One region of the Pseudoduganella sp. UC29_106 genome, then DNA from elsewhere that is predicted to be linked to it. Evidence: predicted binding sites of a transcription regulator. Region 1 holds the regulator's gene; the other holds the start of a gene.
What was found. The regulator LexA, encoded in region 1, represses DNA repair genes until DNA is damaged. The targets are predictions, from matches to a motif close to ACTGTATNNNNATACAGT.
Positions count from the first base shown of each region.

Region 2: a site for LexA is predicted at 1,377-1,394, ahead of ACHMW6_RS02915 (DNA topoisomerase IV subunit B). Genes of this name have one in related genera too.

Region 1 covers NZ_CP171977.1:5,236,041-5,239,453, reverse strand. The annotation lists gene ACHMW6_RS26300 (cystathionine gamma-synthase family protein) at 1-497, shown strand, start outside; gene ACHMW6_RS26295 (glutathione S-transferase family protein) at 508-1,131, opposite strand; gene lexA (transcriptional repressor LexA) at 1,131-1,832, opposite strand; gene ACHMW6_RS26285 (DUF4351 domain-containing protein) at 2,271-3,182, opposite strand.
Region 2 covers NZ_CP171977.1:514,682-518,094, forward strand. The annotation lists gene ACHMW6_RS02915 (DNA topoisomerase IV subunit B) at 1-1,300, opposite strand, end outside; gene ACHMW6_RS02920 (TorF family putative porin) at 1,521-2,246, shown strand; gene ACHMW6_RS02925 (hypothetical protein) at 2,401-2,676, opposite strand; gene ACHMW6_RS02930 (IS110 family transposase) at 3,162-3,413, shown strand, end outside.

The sequences.
Region 1 (3,413 bases):
GCCTGGTGCAGATCCGCGCCAAGGGCTTGCGCGATTTCGGCGCATCGCTCGGTCCGGAAGCGGCCCACCATATCGCCGTCGGCGCCGAAACGCTGGCGCTGCGCATGGAGCGCACCTGCGCCAATGCGCGCGCGCTGGCCGGGATGCTGGCTGCCGACGAGCGCGTGGCCGCCGTCTACTATCCGGGGCTGAAGTCGCACCCGCAGCACGGCATCTCCACGGAGCTGTTCAAGGATTACGGTTCGCTGCTGTCGTTTGAGCTGAAGGAGGGCATCGACTGCTTCGATTACCTGAACCGCCTGAAGCTGGCTATCGCGACCTCGAATCTGGGCGACACGCGCACGCTGGTGATTCCCGTGTCGCACACCATCTTCTTCGAGATGGGCCCCGAGCGCCGCGCATCGATGGGCATTGCCGACTCGCTGATCCGCGTATCGGTCGGCATCGAAGACACCGCCGACCTCCTCGACGACTTCCGCTCCGCCCTAGACGCCTGACCCCGGTTTATTACCAGGGATCGGCGCCGGGCATGTGGTAGGGGTGGCGCCAGCCGGGGAGGGCGGCGATGCGGTCCAGCCAGGCCTGGACGCGCGGCGGGTATTCGACGCTGGCCTGCTCGGGCCAGTACAGGTAGCCGCAGATCGAGCAGTCGGCGATGCTGGGCGTATCGTCCAGCAGGAATTGGCGGCCGTCGGATAGTTCTTCGTCCAGGCGCACGATGTCGGCATCGAAGCGCTTGCGGAACCAGGGCAGCACGGTGCCGGCGTAGGCGCCTTCGTCGTCGAACTTCTGGCCGTAGCGCAGGTGCGCCATCGAAAAGCCGATGCGGTTCGCTTCCCAGAACAGCCATTCGCGGCAGCGCTCAAGACGTTCCTTCGTTTCCCCGCCCCAGTCTTGCAGGTGCTCGGCCAAATGCAAAAGGATGGCGTTCGACTGTACATAGGGCTTGCCGTCGTGGACCAGCAGCGGCACTTCGCAGTAGCGCGCCAGGCTGCGGAAGGGCTCCGGGCGATCGGCGCGCGCCAGGCGCAGGTCGATTTCCTCGTACCCGTGCGGCACGCCGGCCAGTTCCAGCAGCAGCTTGACCTTGTAGCTGTGGCCCGACTCGCAATTCCCGAACAGCTGGATCATCAGTGCCAGGTCCTCATCAGCCCGACGGCCAGGCCTTCCAGGGCGAAGTCGTCTTCCGGCGTGACGGTGATGACCTTGAAGTCCGGATTCTCAGGCAGCAGTTCGACGGTGGAGCCGGTCTTGCGGTAGCGCTTCACGGTGACTTCGCTGCCGATGCGCGCGACCACGATCTGGCCGTTGCGGGCGCTGTCCGCCTTTTTCACGGCCAGCAGGTCGCCGTCCATGATGCCGATGTCGCGCATCGATTCGCCGCGCACTTTCAGCAGGAAGTCCGGCTTGGCGGAAAACAGGTTGGGGTCCACGTTGTAGGTCGTCTCCAGGTTTTCCTGGGCCAGGATAGGCGAACCCGCAGCCACGCGGCCTATCAGCGGCAATTGCATCAGCATGCCGGCGGTGATCTGCGGCAGTTCGTCGTCGCCCGTTGCGGCTGCGCGACGGGAGCTGCCCTGGCTGGACATGCTGCCTGCGCCCGACGCCGGCGCGCCGAAGTTGCCGGTCAGGCGGATACCGCGCGAGGTGCCGGCGGTGATTTCGATGGCGCCCTTGCGCTGCAGGGCTTTCAGATGTTCTTCGGCCGCATTGGCGGACTTGAAGCCCAGCTCGGCGGCGATTTCAGCGCGGGTCGGCGGGAAGCCGGTGTTGTCGATTGCGTCCCTGATCAGATTGAGAATTTGTTCCTGGCGTGCTGTGAGCTTGATCATGGTACGTGTGCTGTGGATATAGACAGTCTGTATTTTTGTACAGTGTGGAACGAATTGCAAGCAAAATTGTTGCAACTCGAGAAAAATTTGGGTGAAATGTTGAAATGACAATTTACGGAGGCCGGGATGGGACGCTACGCTTTCTTGCTTGCTGCAGGTATCGCTTTGTTCGGCGCGCTGATTCATCTGCTCGCGCCGCTGCTTGGGGCGGAGTGGTATGCCTTCCTGCAGGCGCCGGCATCCGTTGTCGCTTCTGCCCGCCGCGGCACCGCGCTCGCGCCGGCGGGCACGGTCGGGATTGGCGTAGCGATGCTCGTGTGCGGCCTGTATGCGCTCGCCGGCGCCGGCTGGCTGCGCTGGCTGCCGTTCGCGCCGCAGGCGCAGGGGACCATCGCCGCCGTCTGCCTGCTGCGCGGCCTGCTGATCGTGCCCTACTGGCTAAAGTTTCCCGTGACTGCCTTTGACGTCACGGCTTCGGCGGTGTGGGTGGCTTGCGGCCTTGGTTTCCTGGCCGGCATCCTGTGGCGCCGGCCTGCCGAACAGCTCGCCGAGGCTTCCAGCCTCCAGCAGGGCGAGGCTCCAGGCGTCTAGCTGCTGCTGGCTCGCGGCGGCGACTCGCTCATACGTTTCGGTCGGCAGGTGGCCAAAACGGTGTGCCAGCATCCCCAGCAACATCCGCCGCTGGCCCTCGACGCGTCCCTCGAATGTGCCTTCGACCCAACCTTCGGCGCGGCCTTCGACGCGCCCTTCAACGCGCCCTTCAACGATGCCGATGGCCAGCCCTTCGGCGTGGCCCTCGCGGCGGGCCTCGCTTTTCCAGTAATTGATTAAAGAGTTTTCGAATGGCATTTGACGCCTCCTGATGTGATCAGTGCATTGCTGGAAAATAGTCGCCTGCAGCGGTGGCGGCAGGCGCATGAGCCAGTCGATCAGCCGGTACAGCTCCAGCGTGCGGTCCAGCGGCCAGTTGCGGGCAAACAGCTTTTCCACCAATTCCGATTTGAGTGCGAAACGGCGCTCGGAGTTCCGTCGGGTTTGTTGCGTGTACAGGTGAGCTGCGGCGATGAGGGCGACGGGATTGGCGCTGGCGGTCAGGGCCGGGATGTCGTTGCGGTAGTCGAGCAGCTTGACTGCCGGGAAGCTTGTAGCGACGTGGTATCCGAGTTGGTCGTAACTGAAGCTGGAGGGGCGCCAGGTGGGGCTGGGGTCTGTCAGCAAGGCGAGGCTCGATACCGGCGCATGTAGGGCATCGCGCAGGCGGGAGTTGTAAGTGAACATGCGTTCGGCAAAGGCTGCGTCGCGGCGGCACTGGATTTCGATGTGGAAATGGAGTGACGCCGGCGCGGGCACTGGCTTGGCCGTCTCCGGCCGCGGTCGCGGCAGGGGTGGGCTGGCGTCGCGTCGCGCGGACGAGCTTGTCTGCCCGCCAGGCACGGTGCGCGGCATCCAGGGCGGCGGACTGGAGTTCCTGGTCAAGAAAGCAATATTCGGCAGACCAGTCCACGGCCGCGTGGATGGCGGGGAAGAACAGTGCCAGGAAGTCGGGCAGCCAGCCGGTGACGGTTTGCTTCCATGGAGAGT
Region 2 (3,413 bases), 2.6 Mb from region 1:
TACGCGTCACGTCATCGGTTTCGCAATCGGTCAGCTTACCTGGCAGCACAGCCACGCCGGACGATTTCTTCTTCTCGACCTTCTGCGCCGAGCGCAGGCGGGACTGCGCCTGCTTGATCACCAGCTCCGCCAGCTTCTTGCCATAGTCGATGTGCTGGTTCAGCCACAGTTCCAGCGCAGGCTTGGAGAACGTGGACACCAGGCGCACCGCGTCGCGCGAATTCAGGCGTTCCTTGATCTGGCCCTGGAACTGCGGGTCCAGCACTTTTGCCGACAGCACGAAGGAAGCGCGTGCAAACACGTCTTCCGGCAGCAGCTTCACGCCCTTCGGCAGCAGCGAGTGCAGCTCGACGAAATTCTTCATCGCGCCGAACAGGCCTTCGCGCAGGCCGGATTCGTGGGTGCCGCCATTTGGCGTGGGAATCAGGTTCACGTAGGACTCGCGCACGACGGCGCCTTCCTCCGTCCACGCCACCACCCAGGAAGCGCCTTCGCCCTCGGCAAAGCCTTCTGCGTCCGGGGTGGCGAACTGCTCGCCCTCGAACAGGGGAATCAGCGTTTCGCCATTGGCGGTCTGCGCGATCTGTTCATTCAGGTAGCCGCGCAGGCCATCCTTGTACATCCAGGTCTGTTCGTCGCCCGTCTTGCCGTTCTTCAGCGTGACGGACACACCCGGCAGCAGCACTGCCTTGGAGCGCAGCAGGCGTTGCAGCTCGACCTGCGAGATCAGCGGCGAGTCGAAATATTTCGCATCCGGCCAGGCGGTCACGCGGGTGCCGGACTTCTTGCCATCCTTCGGCGCCGGCTGGGAGCTCAGGGGCTCGACCAGATCGCCGTTTTCGAAAGCGATGTTATGGAAGCCGTTGCCCGCTTCGTCTTTACGCCATACGGCGATTTCCAGGCGCTTGGACAGTGCATTGGTGACCGACACGCCTACGCCGTGCAGGCCGCCCGAGAAGGCGTAAGCGCCGCCCGAGCCCTTGTCGAATTTGCCGCCCGCGTGCAGGCGGGTGAACACGATTTCCACCGTCGGCACGTTTTCTTCCGGGTGCAGGCCGACCGGGATGCCGCGGCCGTCGTCTTCAACGGTGATGGAACCGTCCGCATTCTGCGTGACGATAATATTTTTGCAATGGCCGCCGAGCGCCTCGTCGGAGGCGTTGTCGATCACTTCCTGGATGATGTGCAGCGGATTCTCGGTGCGCGTATACATGCCGGGGCGCTGTTTGACAGGCTCCAGGCCTTTGAGGACGCGGATCGATGATTCGCTGTAGTCGGATACTGGTTTTTTAGTGGCCATACATGGAATTGCGGTTTGGTTAAACACGGACGCTCCGCATTCTATCCTCAACCGGCGGGTACTTAGCAAGTTTTATAGTGTGTTTTTATACAGTTATAGTTGCAATAATTGCCATTTTACGAAGTCTTTACCTGTGGCATGTCTCTTTTTAGACTGTTTTTGCGGTCCGATCGATAAAGTTCCCCGCATCCCGCAAATGCGGAAACCCGGAACCCAATCGATGAAAAAAATGCTTTTCGCCGCCACACTGTGTGCGGCTGTCACGGTCGCCCAGGCCGAAGAACTGAGCTTCAACGCCGGCGCCACCTCCGACTACCGTTACCGCGGCATTTCCCAGACCCGTCTTCAACCAGCGCTGCAGGGCGGGGTGGACTACGTCAACGATCCGACCGGCTTCTATGTCGGCGCCTGGGCGTCCACGATCAAGTGGACCAAAGACGCGGGCGGCGACGGCCACGTGGAGCTGGACATCTACGGCGGCAAGCGCGGCCAGATCACGGAAGACCTGAGCTACGACGTGGGCGTGCTGACCTATGTCTACGACGACAATGGACTGAAGAACGTGCCGGGCTTCGCCAACGCCGACACCACCGAGATCTATGGCCAGATCGGCTACGGCCCGGCCACGCTGAAGTATTCCCATTCCGTGACCAACCTGTTCGGCTTCGTGGACAGCAAGAACAGCGGCTACCTGGATTTCAGCGCCAACTTCGATATCGGCAACGGCTTCACCGCCAACCTGCACGCCGGCCACCAGAAAGTGAAGAACAACGGCGCTGCCGACTACACCGACTGGAAAGTGGGCTTGACCAAAGATCTCGGCTTTGCCAGCCTGCAGCTGGCCGGTGTTGGCACCAACGCGTCGAAGACGGCCTATGCTTCCCCTGCCAATGGCAAATTCCTGGGCAAGACCGCTCTGCAACTCACACTAAGCAAGACCTTCTAAGTGTGCGCTGGCCCTCGTGGCCCGGCGTACTTTTGCCCGGCCCGGCGCCGGGCTTTTTTTAGCTTCTTCACAGATTGCCGGGAAAATCGCTCGTCGCAAGGCGCCTGCGGTGGCGTGCGACCAGAGCCACTCTTGCGCTGATTGCCGTTGCCATTCATGGCGACCGTCGCGCCTGGCGCGCTACGTGACCGCCAAAGCTGGCGCGCAGCCGGGTTCCATCGGGAAGGAAGACCTGCTTCCATTGGTATCCGGTCCCGGAAGCTGCTGCTGGCTGCGCCTCGGCCGCCGCTGCCGGCCGTAGGTAGTTGCGTATCGCATCGCAAATAAACGGCTCCAGGGATAAAGAGTCCGACCAGCATTGGCCGGTGAATTCGCCCAGGGCTTCAAGCACGTCGCTGGGCACGCGAATCGGGTAATGGAGCTTAGACATGATGGGTCTTCAAAAGTCGGTTTTTACTAAGCAGTACTACTTCCTTCCAAAGCCTGCTAGAACGCACTGGCTGTTACTAAAATTTCCCTTCAGAACGCGAATCGGCACTAAATGCTTGTGGCCTGTGTTCATTGGAGCGGGGCAGCGCGAATTAGTTCCCCGGATAGCGAAGACTCCGACGAAATAGCGACGACCAGCACGGAGTAGTAAGGGATATCGCGTTTTAGTAACAGGCATGGCGGAGCACACCGCCGCCCCGGAGGATGAAAGAAACTAGACTGGGGAGAGAAAGCGGCGGATCGAGATCGTTGTGTTTTTTGGTGGTCAGACCCCGTTAGTAACATGATCCCTTGACCTGATCCGTACCCCGGATTGCTTCCTAGAGAGCGCACGCTAAAAAGGCCGTGGGCGCTTCGGTGCCCTCAGGCAGACTTCAGGCCACATCCGCCGCTTTCCTCCATCAGTGTAAAACAGCGGGAGGTCATGTGGAACTGCAAACACTCTACAAACGCGTGATTGGCCTGGATGTGCACCAGAGCCAAATCACTGCCTGCGCCTTAATTGAGGAAGCCGACGGTACGCAACGGATTGAGCAGCGGCAATTTGGTGCCTTCAAGCGACATCGCCAGGAGCTCGCAGCTTGGGCAGCCGCTCTGAAGCCTGACGAAGTCGTGATGGAAAGTACCGGCATTTACTGGAAGAGCCCTTATGCAGCGCTGGAAATGGTGGGCATTCAG